Regions from separate parts of the Pseudomonas sp. ZL2 genome, predicted to be linked through region 2. Evidence: riboswitches for the same ligand, from Rfam matches in the RefSeq annotation. Region 2 holds a riboswitch; each other region holds the start of a gene.

Region 1 (4,289 bases), on a different contig from region 2:
CCTGCAGGTGCGAGCGATAGAACAGGATCGGCACCACCGGCTGCTCGACCTGCCACTCGCCGAACCAGTCCTCCAGCGCCGCAGCCGCCTTGCGCGGGTGATACACCGCAGTACGCGGCAGTTGTTGCGGCTCGCTCCAGGAGTAGGCGCAATTCAAGTGCTGGCTGGCGAGGCAGTTGAACAGGTTCAGGGCATTGGCCTTGCCGCCCTGGCGCAGAAAGTGCCAGAGCCGTTCGGCCTGCTCGGCCGGCACCGTGCTGAGGCTGGTCAGCTCCGGGTCCGGACGGTCGTCGCCCGGCACCAGGATCAGTTGTACACCACGGGCGGCCAGCTCCAGCAGCTGTTCCACACCATAGCGCCAGTAGCCGACGCCACCGTGCAGCGACACCAGGATGACCTTGGCATGGCGCAGCACCTGGTCGACATACAGGTCGACCGAGGCGTGATTCTGTACCTGCATCGGGTTGGCCAGACGCAGGCTGGGGAAATCCTCGGGCAACTGCTGGGCGGTTTCGGCCAGCAGCGCCAGGTGCGAGTCACCGCTGCAGAGGATTACCAGCTCGGCCGGGGTCTGGCCGAGGTCGGCAATGCTGTCGTCCGGTACAAAACCACCGGGCTGGGTCCGCAGCAGGTGCATCGGTCAAGCGCCCAGGGCGGCGCGCAGGCTCGCTTCCAGTTGTGCCGCATCCAGTTCCTGGCCAATCAGCACCAGGCGCGTGGTGCGCGGCTCTTCGCTGCGCCAGGCGCGGTCGAAGTGCTTGTCGAAACGGGTGCCCACGCCTTGGATCAGCAGGCGCATCGGCTTGCCCGGGATAGCGGCAAAGCCCTTGACCCGCAGGATGCCGTGCTGCACGACCAACTGGGTCAGGGCATCGAGCAGCAGGCTTTCGTCGGCTTGCGGCAGCTCGATGGAGATCGAGTCGAAGGCGTCGTGATCATGGTCGTCGTGATCGTCACCGTCGTGGTGCGAATCGTGGTGGGTGCGGCGGCCATCGATATGCGCCTCGGATTCGGCGCCCAGGCCCAGCAGCACGTCCAGCGGCAGACGGCCGCTGCTGGCTTCGATCACCTTCACCGCCGGTGGCAGCTCTTCTACGACTTCGGCCCGCACCTTGGCCAGGTCGTCGGCAGCGATCAGGTCGGCCTTGTTCAGGACCACCAGGTCGGCGCTGGCCAACTGGTCGGCGAACAGCTCGTGCAGCGGCGATTCGTGGTCCAGGTTGGGGTCGAGCTTGCGTTGGGCATCGACCTGGTCCGGGTAGGCGGCAAAGGTGCCGGCGGCGACGGCCGGGCTGTCGACCACGGTGATCACCGCATCGACCGTGCAGGCGTTACGAATCTCTGGCCACTGGAAGGCTTGCACCAGGGGCTTGGGCAGGGCCAGGCCGCTGGTTTCGATGAGGATATGGTCGAGGTCGCCGCGACGGGCCACCAATTCGCGCATCACCGGGAAGAACTCTTCCTGCACGGTGCAGCACAGGCAGCCGTTGGCCAGCTCATAGACGCGGCCGTTGGCCTCTTCTTCGCTGCAACCGATGCTGCACTGCTTGAGGATTTCGCCGTCGATGCCCAGCTCGCCAAACTCGTTGACGATCACCGCGATGCGCCGCCCCTGGGCGTTGTCGAGCATATGCCGCAGCAACGTGGTCTTGCCCGAGCCGAGGAAGCCGGTAACGATGGTGACGGGGAGTTTGGCCAGTGTTTTCATGTCGATGCCCTTGGCAGGATGGCGGGCATGCGGGACGAGCGCCAAAGGTGTCACGCACCTGGCCTGTTCGCCACCGGATCACCCCGCCCGGTTGAATGTCGGAAACTGTCCGAGGCAGGTCTCCTGGCTTGCATTGCACCGGCGCCAGGGCCAGTCGAACGACGCCTTCCCGCACGCGGTGCAGTGGCTGTGTCGAACGCTTCAATGCTTACAGTTGCGGGGGCAGCCGCGGCTTCAACCGCGTTCCCGTCTTAGCTTCGGCCAGCGCCGAAGAACCTCGAAGCGGCTAGGCTACGCAGTGCCCGGTGAGCGGTCAACTGCTGTCACGATTGACGCCTGCCCGCGCCCGTGATTTGCTAACGCCATTCGTTTGGGTGCCCCTTGAGGGTGAAACTGGGAAACCGGTGCGTCATACACTTCTTTATTTGGTGTACGACAAGTCCGGTGCTGCCCCCGCAACGGTAAGTGAGAAAAGCGTCAGAACCACTGTGCCCGCTGCCTGGCATGGGAAGGTGACGCCTGTGGTGTGGCCAGCTGCCAACCCTCACCAGCCCGGAGACCGGCCCGACGCTTGACCGAACAAACCCGCGGTGGGCGGGCGCTGTTACACCCCCTGGGCGATCCTCGTGCAGGGGTTGGCTGCGCTTGCCTGTTGCCGACAACACCAAGAGGAAAGCGCCATGCGTACCAGTACCGCCAGTAATGAAGCCGTTACCCCTTCAAGCCTCAGCCAGCGCCTGCTGGTTGCTGTCGGCGCCTCGCTGCTGGGCCTGTGCCTGGTCTACTTCGCCGGTTTCTCGCACATCGAAGCGGTGCATAACGCCGCCCACGATACCCGCCACAGCGCCGCCTTCCCTTGCCACTGAGTGCTGCCCCGATGATCAAGCGTATCGCCAGTACTGCAGGCTTTACCGGCCTGCTGGCCGCCCTGCTGCTGACCCTGCTGCAAAGCTTCTGGGTCGCGCCGCTGATTCTCCAGGCGGAAACCTATGAAAGCGCCGCGCCTGCGGTCGAGGCGCCCCATGAACATGCGGCCGGTACCGCCGAGCATCATCACGACAGCGAAGCCTGGTCGCCGGAAGACGGCTGGCAGCGGGTGCTGTCGACCACCGGCGGCAACCTGGTGGTGGCGGTCGGTTTCGCCCTGATCCTCGCCGCGCTCTACACCCTGCGCGCACCGAAGACCGTGATCAGCGGCGCGCTCTGGGGCCTGGGCGGCTTTGCCGTGTTCTGCCTGGCGCCGACCCTGGGCCTGCCCCCGGAGCTGCCGGGTACTGCTGCCGCCGACCTGGCCCAGCGCCAAGCCTGGTGGGTCGGCACGGCTGCCGCCACCGCCGTCGGTCTGGCCTTGATCGTGTTCGCCCACAACTGGCTGCTGAAGATAGTCGGTGCAGTGTTGCTGGTGGTGCCTCACGTGATTGGCGCGCCGCAGCCTGAAGTCCACCAGATGCTCGCCCCAGAAGCCCTGGAAGCCGAGTTCAAGGTCGCTTCGCTGCTGACCAACGCCGCGTTCTGGCTGGCCCTGGGCCTGATCAGTGCCTGGCTGTATCGCCGTTCGAGCCAGGCCTGAACGGATGCAGCTGTACCTCGGCCTGGGTTGCCGTCGCGGCTGCCCGGCCGACGCCCTGAGCGACCTGCTCACGCGTACCCTGCTCGCCCATGACCTGCCGCCCGGCGCGGTCATGGGCCTAGCCAGCATCGACCTCAAGCACGACGAACCCGGCCTGCATGAACTGGCCCGGTGCCTGGGCGTGCCGCTGCTGTTCTTCAGTGCGGCGCAACTGGCTGTTTTCGAACAACGCCTGAGCCATCGTTCTGCGGTGGCTTACCGGCACAGTGGCTGTTATGGCGTGGCCGAGAGCGCCGCCCTGGCCCTGGCCGAGCAGCTTGGCAGCCCGGCCCGCCTACTGGTACCCCGCACCCTGCAGGCCGACGCCAGCCTGGCATTGGCCTGCACCAGCGGTTTTCGCTGATAATCTGCACTTTCCCCGCAAGGACTCCCCATGACCGTCTATTTCATCGGCGCCGGCCCCGGCGATCCGGAGCTGATCACCGTCAAGGGCCAGCGCCTGATCCAGCGCTGCCCGGTGATCATCTACGCCGGCTCCCTGGTCCCGGCCGCAGTGCTGGAAGGTCACCGCGCCGAGACCCTGATCAACAGCGCCGAACTGCACCTGGCGCAGATCATCGAGGCGATCAAGCGCGCCCATGATCAGGGCCATGATGTGGCCCGGGTGCACAGCGGCGACCCCAGCCTGTATGGCGCCATCGGCGAGCAGATCCGCTACCTGCGCGAGCTGGGCATTCCCTACGAGATCGTCCCCGGCGTCACCGCCGTTGCAGCCAGCGCCGCCCTGCTCGGCTGCGAGCTGACCTTGCCGGACATCGCCCAGAGCGTGATCCTCACTCGCTACGCCGACAAATCACCGATGCCCGCTGGCGAGCAGTTGGCCGACCTTGCCCGCCACCAGACCACCCTGGCTGTGCACCTGGGGGTCAAGCACCTGGCAAAAATCGTCGAAGAACTGCGTCCGCACTATGGCGCTGACTGCCCGATTGCCGTGGTGCACCGGGCGACCTG
Region 2 (4,289 bases):
GCTCAGGCCTTTGCGTACCACCAGGCGGCTGAGGTCGGTAACGTCGATATAGCGGGTCATGATGAACTCCTTTGTTGTAATCAGTGACGGACGGGCAGGTGCACTTCGGCGAGCATGCAGCGCGCGCTGCCGCCGCCAATGCGCTCGATATGGTCGATGTTCACCACCACCGGGTGGCTGTGCTGTTCGACCTGCCGGCGCTGTTCGGGGCTGAGCGAGCGCCAGGCGCTGCGCGACATCACCAGCAGCGGCTGGCCTTGCTTGTCGTGGACTTCAAGCATGTTGCCGGCGAAGCCTTCGAGCTGGTCGAAATCCAGGGCCAGGATGTCCTTGCCGGTGTCGCGCAGCGAGTGCTCCAGGGCGCGGCGCTCGGCGGCCTCGGGCAGGGCCTGCAGGCAGACCACCGAGAGCCCGCGGCCAACGCTCATCATCACGTTGCAGTGATAGATCGGCGCCTGGTGGCGGTCGACGGCGTGGAACAGGCACAGGCGATAGTCGAGCTGTTCGGCGAACAGGCGCAGGGCCTGGGTGTGGGTGCGCCCGGAATGGCAGGCATAGCTGATCCGGTGCTCGCGATCCAGGACCATGCTGCCGGTCCCTTCCAGATACATACTCTGCTGTTCCAGGGGGCTCAGATCGATGGTCTGACGGACGGCAAAACGCTCTTCGAGCACCTTGAGCACGCCCTTGCTGCGCTCCAGGCGGCGGTTCTGGCCTTCCATCGGATAGAGCACCAGGCTGCCGTCGGCGTGGCTGCTCCACCAGTTGTTGGGGAAAATCGAGTCAGGGGTGTGCGGCGCCGGGGTGTCCTGCACCACCAGCACTTCGACGCCGTGCTGGCGCAGGGTGTCGACGTAACCATCGAACTCTTCCAGCGCTTTCTGCTGTGCCTGCTCCGGCTCGAGCAGGGCTTGCTGGAAACGGTTGTTGAGGGCGGTATCCGGGTTGAAGGCGAACCGCGCCGGGCGGATCATCAAGACTGTATTTGTTGTTTGCATCGAGGCACGCATCCGGGGTTGGCTGTGTGCTTATTGTCGACGTGATCAATGATAAATCCCGGCTGAAGCGCGTTGGGCGCTCAGCCGGTAAAGCTGAAATAGTGGGTTTGACAGCGGAATCTGCTGTGATGACTCAAGGTGGGTCTTGCTTGAAGGCGCGCAGCTGCCGCGCCAGGCTCAGCGCGGTGCTGGCGCTGTGTTCGCCGGCAAGGATGTGGGTGAAGGGCAGGTCGATCAGGCGATTGTTGCGCACGGCTTGCAAGTGCGAGAGCGCCGGGTGCTTGCGCAGGTAAGCGCGCTTGCCGGCGGCGGGCGACCACACTGCATCGGCAAGGATGATTACGTCGGGGTCGGCGCGCAGCAGGCTTTCGGCATCGACCGTGACCCGGTTCAGCTCGACCTCGGCGTAAAGGTTGCGGCCGCCCGCCGCGTCGATCAGTTGGGTGATGAAGCCGCGCTTGCCTTCGCTGTGCAGGCCGTTGACCTCGCTGTCGAGGTAGAACACCGACAGCGGCTGCCCGTGCCCGGCGATGGCTTTAGCAGCGGCCAGATCCTGGCGCTGGCGGGCGATCAGGTGGCTGGCCTGGGCGTCGCGCTGCAACAGGCGGCCGAGGACACGCAGGTCTTGTTCAACGGCGGCAAAGCCGTTTTCGGTCGCTGGCGCGCAGGCGTTCTCCAGCAGGTAAGTGCCGATGCCGTTGGCTTTCAAGGTCGTGCGCAGGGCTACGCCGTCGCTGTCGCGAAAGGCACTGGCAAAACCGCCGACCAGCAGGTCGTAACCCTGGGCATAGACGACCTCGGTTGCCGGGTAGCGGCGTGACAGCAGGGGGACGCCGCGATAGCGTCCGCTGGCCAGGGCTTGCGGGTCGTCATCGATATAGCTGACCGCGGCCAGGGTTGGGCCGGCTTCAAGGGCCAGCAGCAGGTCGGCGGCGTGCTGGTTGAGGGCCAGGATGCGTTGTGGACGGTCATGTGGCAGTTGCCAGGTCTGCCCGCAGTTTTGATAGTCCAGGGCCAGGGCGCTGCTGCTCAACACGGCCAGCAAGCTGGCGCCGAACCACCTCATGACACCTGGCCATTGAGCAGCAGATCGGGCACCGGCTGGCCCTCGATCAGGTGTTCGCGCACCAGCCGTTGCGCGTCTTCGGCGTTGGCTACCCGGTACCAGCAACGGTCCGGATACACCGTCAGCACTGGGCCGAGGTTGCAGGGGAACTGGCAATGGCTGCGGGTCAGCAGCACGCCGTCAGTGGTTTCGATACGGTTGGCCACCAGCAGCTCGCGGCGCAGGACTTTCCACAGCGGCAGGGCACCGCGTTGCACGCAGCGAGGGCCGGTGCAGAGCATCACGTGGCGGGTATGCTCGGGGATCTGCGACCACTCGGGCTTGCTCTGGATTTCATCTTCGGCGACGCGGCCGCGGCGACGCTTGGGGGTTGTTGCTGTCATGGACTTCTCGAAAAACATTCGCGAAGCGCACAGGAGGGCCCCAGCCAACACGCGCCAGGCAGCCGGCTCGTGCCCGCCCTCCGCAGGTTTGCCTAAATGACTGCGTGCAGTCGTGGGGCTTCAGGCCGGTCTCCGGGCTTGCGAGGCTTGAAGCCATTCGCCTTCCCATGCCTGTGGGCACAGTGGCGGGTTGAATGCTTCACTCGCTTACCGTTGCGGGGGCAGCGCCGGACTGGTCGATAACGACGCACCGGCTTCCCGTTTCACCTGACGCACGGCGGCGGCAGGCACCTGAAACTGGCAGGCATCTGACCATCAGCCCAGGCGTTCGTCAACTGTACCGGCCTGGCCCTGGGCGTGCAGGCGCTTGTACAGGGTGGTGCGGCTGATGCCCAGGGCCCGGGCCAGGGCCGAGATATTGCCGTTGAGGCCTTGCAGGCGCTGGCCGAGGTCGTCGGCGCTAGCTGGTGGCGGCAACACGGGGGGCTGCGGCCTGGAGGCGGGCAGATCGGCAAAGAAACTGTCCGGCAGGTGCTCCACAGCAATCGGCCGCCCGCCCGCCAGCGCCAGTGCGACCTGGAGCACGCTGGCCAGCTGGCGCAGGTTGCCCGGCCAGGGGTGCTGGAGCAGCAGTTCCAGCACCTTGCCGGGCAGTTGCGTCGGCGCCCCGGGCTCGCGGTGCTGCTGGTGGAGCTGTTCGATCAGGGCCAGGCGGTCGCTGCGTTCGCGCAAGGGCGGCAGCATCAGGCTGAGACCGGCGATGCGGTAGTACAGGTCCTGGCGAAAGTGGCCCAGTCGTACTTGGTCGGCGAGGTTCTGGTTGGTCGCCGAGACCACGCGGATATCCACCGGGATCGGTTCACCACTGCCCAATGGCTGGATGTTGCGGGTCTGCAGAAAACGCAGCAGGCGTGCCTGGGTCGGCAGCGGCATGTCACCGATTTCATCGAGAAACAGGATGCCCCGGTCGGCCTTGCGGATCAGGCCGATGTTGCCCTTGTGATGGGCGCCGGTGAATGCGCCTTTCTCGTAGCCGAACAGCTCCGACTCGACCAGCTCGGCCGGAATCGCTGCGCAGTTCACCGCAATCAACGGCTGGCCGGCGCGGCTGCTGGCGCGGTGCAGGGCATTGACGAAGACTTCCTTGCCAGCTCCGGTTTCGCCCTCGATCAATAGCGGAATGTCCTTTTCCAGCAACAACCCGGCCTGGTGCAGGGCCTTGTCGATACGCGGGTCGCAGGTGGTTTGCGCATGGCTGACCGGTGTGGCCCGCGGGGCTTGGGTGGGGGCATGCAACAGGCAATGAAAACGGTTGCGCCCGGTCACCTGCACGGCGAACGGTTGCTCTGCGCTGTGGCCGAGCAGTTGCACCAGGGGCGTCCTGAACAACTGCTCCAGGTTCAGTTGCAACGGATTCTGGCCGAGCAAACTGTCGGCCCGGCGATTGGCCGCCAGCACCCGGCCCTGGTCATCGAACACCAGCAGCCCGGCCCATTGGCTGTCGAGGTTGTTGGCGCCGGTATTGAAGCTCAGTTGCCGGTAATCCCCGGCAAAGCGCGCCAGGATCAGGCGGTTCTCCAGGCTCTGGCTCATCATCCGCACCAGGCCCTGGGTTTGCGCCGTCGGCAGGTAGCTGTCGCTGGACACATCGAGTACGCCGATCAACTGGCGCTCGGCGTCGAACAAGGGGGCGGCGGCGCTGGCCATGAAGCGGTTGAGCTTGAGGAAGTGCTCATCCTGGCTGACATGCACCGCCTCGCCGGTAGCCAGGGCGGTGCCGATGGCATTGGTGCCCACCCCTTGTTCCCGCCAGCAGGCGCCGGCGACAAAGCCGTGGCGCTG
Region 3 (4,289 bases), on a different contig from region 2:
AGGTCAGGCCCAGCGACGCCGTGTGCGGCCCCACTGCATAGTCCGGCGCAATGGCGCTGGCTACCAGGTTCGGATCAGAAGGGTTGACCCGCTGATCGACGTGCTGGCCGTAGTAGCTGTAGGGCCAGCCGTAGAAGCCGCCATCCTTGACCGAGGTAATGTAGTCGGGCACCAGGTCGCTGCCGATCTCGTCGCGCTCGTTGACGGCGGTCCACAGCTGGCCGGTATGGGGTTCCCAGGCCAGGCCGTTGGGGTTGCGCAGGCCGGAGGCGAATATGCGCTGCTGGCCGCTGGCCGGGTCGATTTCCCAGATCGCCGCACGGCCTTTTTCCTGGTCCATGCCGTTCTCGCCGACATTGCTGTTGGAGCCGACAGTGACGTAGAGCTTCTTGCCGTCACGGCTGGCGATCACGTTCTTGGTCCAGTGATGGTTCAGTGTGCCGCCCGGCAAATCAGCCACCGGCGTACCCGGGCCCTTGATCGAGGTGGCGCCGGATTCGTAATGAAAGCGCAGCAGGCGATCGGTGTCGGCGACGTAGAAGTCGTTGCCAACCAGGGCCATGCCAAACGGAGAATTGAGGTTTTCGATAAAGGTCGTGCGGGTTTCCGCGACGCCGTCATGGTCGCTGTCGCGCAGCAGGCTGATGCGGTTGGCGCTGGGGACGCCGGCGCCGGCGCGGTCCATGACCTTGCCCATCACCCAGCCGCGAATGCCCTTGCCGTCATCGGGCTTGGGCGGGGCATTGGTTTCGGCCACCAGGATATCGCCATTGGGCAGGGCGTAGAGCCAGCGCGGGTGGTCCAGGCCTTCGGCAAAGGCCGCCACCTGAGTGCCGGGCGCGGCCTTGGGCGTCATACCCCGGGGCCAGCCGATGGCCGGGGCGATGTTGACGGTGGGAATCAGGGTCTTGTTGGGTTCGGGCAATTGCGGCGACGGGCCGACCCCGTCGCTGACCTCCAGGCGCGCGTTCTCGCCGCACCCGCTTAATCCCGCAGTCACTGCCAGCAGCAGTGCAATCCGGCTGATGCCCATGTCGTTTCCCTCGCGATGATGGCCGCTATTGCCAGTAGAGGCGGATCAGGCGCGGGAGGTTCCCTGGTTCAGGCCTGCTTGAGCAGCAACGCCACCCCGGGGTGGTACTGGCCGGCTTCGTTGTGCAGCTTGCGGTAGGCGTAGGGGAAGTACCAGGCAATGGCGCAGGCGTTGTGCTTTTGCAGGTCGTCGACCAGGTCCTGTAGTTCTTCGGGGCTGGCGTGCTGGCCGGCTTTCCAGGGGCTGGCGAACAGCGCGGCGACCTTGAGCTGGCTGGGCGCGGCAACCTGGCGTGCGGCATACACGGTTTCGGCCAGGGCATTGTTCAGGTCCAGCCTGGCAATTTTCGGCCAGCGCTGGCTGGCTTGCAGGTAGGCGGCTTCTTCGCGGTTGGCGATGTACAGGTCGCAGCGACCTTCACGATCACCGTCATCGCGCTGCTTCTTGCTCTGATGCTGCTGCAGGGTCACCAGCTCGGCTTGCCAGGCGGCGGCCGAAAGCAGGCCGAGGTTGGCTTGGGCACCGTGCCAGTAGGGCGCATCGCCATCACCGAGGGTGTGGTTGAAGCGGTCGATGCAATCGACCCAGCGCTCCAGGGCGGGGCGCAGGAATTCCAGGCGCGCATTGTTGATGATCAGGCCTTGCATGCTGCTCTCCCTTATAGTTGTGATCGAGTACAGCCGAGGTATGGCTATTTGATATCACTGAAGTCAGTGTTGCACAAGATGTCAAAGGCGCCATTGATCCAGGCCAGTTCAGCGCCTTTCATTGACGCTCCGGGTGCAACCCTCTAACCTTCGCGACTTGTTTCAGGTGCTCTGCAGGCGATGGCCTGGCAGGGTGAAACAGGGAAGCCGGTGGGCGCGCAAGGCGCGCGAATCCGGCGCTGCCCCCGCAACGGTAGGTGAGTCAAGGCCGCGCAGGGCCACTGGGTGTTCGACCCGGGAAGGCGCACGGTCCCGGGTGTTCATGGCCCCGCTCACAAGCCCGGAGACCGGCCTGTTACAGCCAACGGCATCACGGAGGGTGATGCGCGGTTCCTCCGGCCTGTGCCGTAGCCCTGCGCGTTTTCCGTCTGCCATATCCATTCATTTGTCACGCCGTTCCTCGCCGCGAACCCTGAGCAGCCATAGACTGCTACGCTCGTTGCGGGTCGGCCGACAGTGGTTTGCGGAGAACCTCATGACTGAATCCACCGAGCGCGACGAACGCCACCTGGCGCGTATGCAGCGCAAGAAGGCCGTCATCGACGAGCGCATCGCCAATTCGCCTAACGAATGCGGCTTGCTGCTGGTGCTCACCGGCAATGGCAAGGGCAAGAGCAGTTCGGCCTTCGGCATGCTCGCCCGGGCCATGGGCCATGGCATGCAGTGCGGCGTGGTGCAGTTCATCAAGGGCCGCAACAGCACCGGCGAAGAGCTGTTCTTCCGACGCTTCCCGGAACAGGTGCGCTACCACGTGATGGGCGAGGGCTTTACCTGGGAAACCCAGGACCGCCAGCGCGATATCGCTGCTGCCGAAGCCGCCTGGGCAGTGTCGCGGCAGATGCTTCAGGACCCGTCGATCGCCTTCGTGGTGCTCGATGAGCTGAACATCGCCCTCAAGCACGGTTACCTCGATCTGGACCAGGTCCTCAGCGACTTGCAGGCGCGCCCGCCGATGCAGCACGTGATCGTCACCGGTCGTGCGGCCAAGGATGAAATGATCGAACTGGCCGACACCGTCACCGAAATGGGCATGATCAAGCACGCCTTCCAGGCCGGTATCCGCGCCCAGAAGGGCGTCGAGCTATGAGGGATGCGCGCCATTGCCCGGCGGTATTGATCGCCGCACCGGCTTCCGGCCAGGGCAAGACCACGGTGACCGCCGCTCTGGCGCGCCTGCATCGCAACCAGGGGCGCAAGGTCCGCGTATTCAAGTGTGGCCCGGACTTTCTCGACCCGATGATTCTCGAGCGCGCCAGCGGTGCGCCGGTGTATCAGCTCGACCTGTGGATGGTCGGCGAGCAGGAAAGCCGCCGTCTGTTATGGGAAGCGGCGGCTGAGGCCGACCTGATCCTGATCGAAGGGGTCATGGGGCTGTTCGATGGCACGCCATCGAGCGCCGACCTCGCTCGTCATTTTGGTGTGCCGGTGCTGGCGGTGATCGATGGCACGGCCATGGCCCAGACCTTCGGTGCCCTGGCCCTGGGCCTGGCGCGCTATCAGCCGGACCTGCCGTTTGCCGGGGTGCTGGCCAACCGCGTCGGTACCCTGCGCCACGCTCAATTGCTCGAAGGCAGCCTGACCGAAGGGCTGCGCTGGTACGGCGGGCTGTCGCGAGAAACCGGCATCGAACTGCCGAGCCGCCACCTGGGCCTGGTCCAGGCCAGTGAACTGAACGACCTCGAAGCACGCCTGGATGCAGCTGCAGCCGCCCTGGGCGCCAGTTGCGATGCGGCTTTGCCGCCGGCGGTGAGTTTCGCCGCGCCGACCGAGCTTGTGAGCGAGCCCTTGCTGCAAGGTGTGCGCATCGCGGTCGCCCGCGACGAAGCCTTTGCCTTCACCTATGGCGCCAACCTCGACCTGCTGCGGGCCATGGGCGCGGAGCTGGCGTTCTTCTCGCCGCTGCATGACGTGAGTTTGCCGCAGGCCGACAGCCTGTACCTGCCCGGTGGTTACCCGGAGCTGCATCACCAGGCCCTGGCGGCCAACTCGCCGATGCTCGCAGCCATTCGCGCCCATCATCACGCCGGCAAGCCGTTGCTCGCCGAATGTGGCGGCATGCTCTATCTGCTCGATGCCCTGACCGATGTCGCTGGTGAGCGCGCCGAATTGCTCGGGTTGCTGGCTGGTGAGGCGGTGATGCAGAAGCGCCTGGCCGCCCTGGCCTTGCAGGCGGTGGAATTGCCCGAAGGTACCTTGCGCGGGCACACCTACCATCACTCGCTGACCAGCACCGGGCTTGAGCCGATTGCCCGTGGCCAGAGCCCCAACGGTGGCCGTGGTGCCGAAGCGGTGTATCGCTGTGGCCGGCTGACCGCTTCCTACGTGCATTTCTACTTTGCCTCCAACCCCCAGGCGTCGGCGGCGCTGTTGTGTCCATGACCGAGCATGCCTTTACCGAAGCCGAACGCGCGGCGGTCTACCGCGCCATTGGCGAACGCCGTGACATGCGCCACTTCAGCGGCGGCGAAGTCGCCCCTGAACTGCTTGCACGCCTGCTGCAAGCCGCGCATCAGGCCCCCAGTGTTGGCCTGATGCAGCCCTGGCGCTTT
Region 4 (4,289 bases), on a different contig from region 2:
GAGCCAGGACCAACCACCTGGACGCCAAGACCCGTGAGCTGATTTCCCTGGCCGTGGCAGTCAGCACCCGCTGTGACGGCTGCATCGCCGTGCACTCGGCCCAGGCGGTCAAGCAAGGCGCGACCCGCGAAGAAATCGCCGAAGCCCTGGGCGTGGCCGTGGCCATGAACGCCGGGGCGGCGCTGGTGTATTCGGCGCGGGCACTGGATGCCGTGGGCAAGGCTGGGCTGTAACCTCTCCCTCACGTGAGCGCGCGGTCGCGCCGCGCCTCACCCACTTCCTGGCGTTTTCGCATAAGCTAGCGGGCGAACCGTTTTCAGGAACCGCCATGATCCACATCCGCCCCATGACCGCCGCCGACTTCGAGCTTTTCTGGCCGACCTTCCAGGGCATTGTCAGCGCCCGCGAAACCTATGCCTTCGACCCGGCCATGAGCCAGGAGCAAGCCCGCCAGCTGTGGCTGGAAGCGCCGCTGCGAACCCTGGTGGCCGAAGAGGATGGCGTGCTGCTCGGCTCCTACTTCCTCAAGGCCAATGCCGCCGGCCCCGGCAACCATGTCAGCAATTGCGGCTACATGGTCTGCGACGCCGCCCGTGGGCGCGGTGTCGCCAGGTTGATGTGCGAGCACTCGCAGCAGCTGGCCCGGGAGCTGGGTTTTCTGGCCATGCAGTTCAACTCGGTGGTGTCGAGCAACGAGGTCGCGGTGGCCTTGTGGCAGAAGCTTGGCTTTGCCATCGTCGGGCGTTTGCCCAATGCCTACCGGCATGCGCGCCTGGGGCTGGTGGACAGCCTGGTGATGTACAAGTGGCTGGAAGAGCCGAAGCAGCCAATGCTGATCGGGCGCAAGAATATCGAGGCGGTGGTGTCGCGCAAGCGCGGGCGTTGAGACGTCGCTGTCTGAGCTGGACTCATCGCTGGCAAGCCAGCTCCCACAGCTACGGTGCACACCGAACCCTGTGGGAGCCGGCTTGCCGGCGATGCTGTTGACCTAGAAGCGCCACCCAAAAACTGATCTGCTCAGATACGCAAGCCGTTGACTGCAAAGGTTTTCGGTGTTCAGATGCGCGCCAGTTTCAGGTGTCCTGCGCCGCCGTGCGCAGGGTGAAACGGGAAGCCGGTGCGTCATGCAAATGACCAGTCCGGCGCTGCCCCCGCAACGGTAAGCGAGCGAAGCCTTCGAAACACCACTGTGCCTCGGCATGGGAAGGTGAAGGCCTTCACGACCCTCGCAAGCCCGGAGACCGGCCTGAAGCTTCTGTTTGGCAACCCCGCGGTGGGCGGGCGCAGGCCGGTTGGCGTCCGCCTGCGCGTGCGCCATGCCTCCATGCGTTGTTCCCTCCGGGATTCATTCTTCCTGTTGACTGTGGAACGACATGTCCCGAAATTCCAAGCTTCATACCCTGGCGGCCAATGCCCTGGCCCCCTGCCTGGCATTCTCCGTGCCGGCTTTCGCCGAAGACACCAGCCCCTCTGCCCTGGCCCTGCCCTCGACGGCCATCACCAGCAGCAGCGACAACCAAACCATCAGCCTGGCCACCCCGCTGCCGACCGGCTCGCGCCTGGACCTCAGTGCCATGGACACCCCGGCCAGCACCAGCAGCCTCGCCAGCGAGGTCATCGACGGGCGCAACAACCTCACCGTGCAGGACGCCGTGACCCGCTCGCCGGGCATCACCTCGGTCGCCACCCCGGGCAACGGCAATACGGCGCTGTCGGCCCGCGGCTTCAGCGGCCACGGCTCGGTGATGACCCTGTTCGACGGCTCGCGCATGTACACCGGCGCCGGTACCCAGAGCTTCCCGGTCGACCCGTGGATGGTCGAGCGCATCGACGTGATCCGTGGCCCGGCCTCGGTGCTGTACGGCGAAGGCGCCACGGGTGCGGTGATCAACGTGATTCCGAAAAAACCTTTTACCGGCGAGATCCGTAACCACCTGCGCCTGGGCTATGGTTCCTACGACCGCCAGCAACTGGGCCTGGACAGCGGCGGCTCGCTGAGCGAGCGGCTGAGCTACCGGGTGACCCTCAACCGCCAGGAAAGCAACGGTTGGGTCGACCGCGGCGACTCGAAGAACCTGGCCATGAGCGCCGCCCTGCGCTTCGATGCCAGCGACGACCTGAGCTTCACCCTCGCCCACGAGCGCGGCGATGCCGACCCGATGAACTACTTCGGCACGCCGCTGATCGACGGCCATTATCGCGACAGCCTGCGCAAGAAAAACTACAACCTCAAGGATTCGGCCCAGCACTACCACGACGAGTGGACCCGCTTTAACACCGACTGGGCCATCAGCGATTCGATCAGCGCCAGCAACCAGCTGTACTACATCAAGAGCCGCCGGCACTGGCGCAACGCCGAGGACTACACCTGGAACAGCGGCGTCGGCCAGCTTGAGCGCGGCAGCTACCTGGAGATCAAGCACGACCAGGAACAGGTCGGCGACCGCCAGAGCTTCACCTTCGACCATTCGCTGTTTGGCCTGGCCAGCAAAACCGTGGTCGGCGCCGAGTACAACCGCATCCGTTTCGGCATCGACAGCAACTCGCCGTACAACGACATCGGCGGCGATTTCATCGACCCGTGGCAGCCGGCGCCGGGCTACTTCCACAGCGCCAGCCCGACCCGCCCGCAAACCGACAGCACCACCCGCACCTTCGCCCTGTTCGCCGAGAACCGCACCCAGCTGTCGGAGCGCTGGTCGCTGGTCACCGGCATTCGTCGCGACCAGAACCACATCGACCGCAACAACCTGGTCAACGACACCCGCACTGACCGCAGCCTCAACGGCGGCAACTGGCGCGCCGGGCTGGTGTTCGCAGTCAACGACGAGCTGAGTCTGTACGGCCAGTACTCCACCAGTGAAGATGGCGTCAGCGACCTGGTGACCTTGAGCCCGAGCCAACAGAAGTTCGACCTGACCGAAGCCAAGCAGACCGAGTTCGGCCTCAAGCAGCTGTTCTGGGATGGCCGTGGCGAGTGGACCCTGGCGGCCTATCACATCGTCAAGAAGAAGCTGTTGGTCGACAACCCCGACACCCACCAGAAGGAACAGGCCGGGCAGCAGACCTCCGATGGCCTGGAAGCGACCCTGGAGCTGGCCCTGGCCAACCAGTGGCATGTCTCGGCCAACGCCTCGGTGGTGCGCGCCAAGTACGACGATTTCGACCAGACGGTGGGCGGGCAAACCGTTTCCCGTGCTGGCAATCGCCCAAGCAACGTACCGCGGCGGACCGCCAACCTGTGGGTCAGCAAAGGCTTCAGCCACAACGTAGACGCCGGCATGGGCCTGCGTTATGTCGATGAGCGCTATGCCAACACCGCCAACTCCCAGAGCGTGCCGGGCTTTACCGTGGTCGATGCCAACCTGGGCTGGCAGGTGCTGCCGGATGTGCGTCTGGGCCTGCAGCTGAACAACCTGCTCGACCGGCGTTATGCGGCCACTGCGCACAGTGGCGAGCAGTGGCTGATGGGTGAGCCGCGGTCGTATTTTGCGACGGTGGATTACACGTTCTGAGGTGAACCGGGGCTGCGTTGCAGCCCATCGCCGGCAACGCCGGCTCCCACAATGGGCCTGTGTACACCGGGCCTGTGGGAGCTGGCCTTGCCAGCGATGAGGCCGGCCCTGTCAACCTAGCTCAGGCAAGCTATAGCGCTCGGCAAAATACTGGCGAAAAAACTCCACCGCCACCCGCACCTTGGCCGAACTGGCCAGCGGCGAGGTATACACCGCCCAGATGTCCGCCGGCTGGTGATACTCCGCCAGCACCTGCACCAGGCGCCCATCGGCCAGGCTGTCGTGCACATCCCACCACGAGCGCAGCAAAATTCCTCGCCCATCCAGGCACCACTGGTGCGCCACTTCACCATGGTTGCTCGACAGGCTGCCGGTCACCCGCACGCTCTCCTCGCCCCCCGGCCCTTCCAGCTGCCACACGCCAAACGGGTGGTCACGCTCCTTGATCACCAGGCAATCATGGCTGGCAAGCTCGGCCAGCACCTTGGGCGTGCCGCGCCGGGCCAGGTAGGCCGGGGAAGCGCACAGCACCCGGCGGTTCCTGGCCAGCGGCTTGGCAATCAGGTTGGGGGCGATGGCGTTACCGACGCGAATATCCAGGTCGACGCCCTCTTCAATCAGGTCCACCAGGCGGTCATGCACGTCCAGGCGCACATCCAGGCGCGGGTAGCGCTCGGCCAGTTCCGACAACGCCGGGGCCACAAATCGCCGGCCCAGGCCAAGGCTGCTGGCAATCCGCAGCTGGCCCACCGGTTCGCGGTGCTGGGCGCTGAT

The links. Region 2 has a riboswitch for cobalamin ahead of ABM562_RS14255 ((2Fe-2S) ferredoxin domain-containing protein). Riboswitches for the same ligand answer to the same signal wherever they lie in the genome.
Region 1: it holds a riboswitch for cobalamin, as region 2 does, so the genes downstream of both, cobW (cobalamin biosynthesis protein CobW) here and ABM562_RS14255 ((2Fe-2S) ferredoxin domain-containing protein) in region 2, are expected to answer to the same signal.
Region 3: it holds a riboswitch for cobalamin, as region 2 does, so the genes downstream of both, cobO (cob(I)yrinic acid a,c-diamide adenosyltransferase) here and ABM562_RS14255 ((2Fe-2S) ferredoxin domain-containing protein) in region 2, are expected to answer to the same signal.
Region 4: it holds a riboswitch for cobalamin, as region 2 does, so the genes downstream of both, ABM562_RS17880 (TonB-dependent receptor) here and ABM562_RS14255 ((2Fe-2S) ferredoxin domain-containing protein) in region 2, are expected to answer to the same signal.

What each region holds. Positions count from the first base shown of each region.
Region 1 covers NZ_JBGOGX010000010.1:92,760-97,048, forward strand. Annotated here, with positions in the region: gene cobN (cobaltochelatase subunit CobN) at 1-637, opposite strand, end outside; gene cobW (cobalamin biosynthesis protein CobW) at 641-1,708, opposite strand; cobalamin riboswitch at 1,805-2,003, opposite strand; cobalamin riboswitch at 2,063-2,290, shown strand; gene ABM562_RS10875 (CbtB domain-containing protein) at 2,389-2,574, shown strand; gene ABM562_RS10880 (CbtA family protein) at 2,586-3,278, shown strand; gene ABM562_RS10885 (cobalamin biosynthesis protein) at 3,283-3,681, shown strand; gene cobM (precorrin-4 C(11)-methyltransferase) at 3,712-4,289, shown strand, end outside.
Region 2 covers NZ_JBGOGX010000017.1:46,248-50,536, forward strand. Annotated here, with positions in the region: gene ABM562_RS14240 (ornithine cyclodeaminase) at 1-60, opposite strand, end outside; gene ctlX (citrulline utilization hydrolase CtlX) at 81-998, opposite strand; gene ABM562_RS14250 (ABC transporter substrate-binding protein) at 1,132-2,064, opposite strand; gene ABM562_RS14255 ((2Fe-2S) ferredoxin domain-containing protein) at 2,061-2,447, opposite strand; cobalamin riboswitch at 2,554-2,757, opposite strand; gene ABM562_RS14260 (sigma-54-dependent Fis family transcriptional regulator) at 2,763-4,289, opposite strand, start outside.
Region 3 covers NZ_JBGOGX010000028.1:46,501-50,789, forward strand. Annotated here, with positions in the region: gene ABM562_RS18270 (PQQ-dependent sugar dehydrogenase) at 1-1,033, opposite strand, end outside; gene ABM562_RS18275 (hypothetical protein) at 1,102-1,680, opposite strand; cobalamin riboswitch at 1,828-2,050, shown strand; gene cobO (cob(I)yrinic acid a,c-diamide adenosyltransferase) at 2,216-2,827, shown strand; gene ABM562_RS18285 (cobyrinate a,c-diamide synthase) at 2,824-4,119, shown strand; gene bluB (5,6-dimethylbenzimidazole synthase) at 4,110-4,289, shown strand, end outside.
Region 4 covers NZ_JBGOGX010000027.1:18,859-23,147, reverse strand. Annotated here, with positions in the region: gene ABM562_RS17890 (carboxymuconolactone decarboxylase family protein) at 1-233, shown strand, start outside; gene ABM562_RS17885 (GNAT family N-acetyltransferase) at 329-886, shown strand; cobalamin riboswitch at 1,059-1,264, shown strand; gene ABM562_RS17880 (TonB-dependent receptor) at 1,374-3,515, shown strand; gene ABM562_RS17875 (LysR substrate-binding domain-containing protein) at 3,627-4,289, opposite strand, start outside.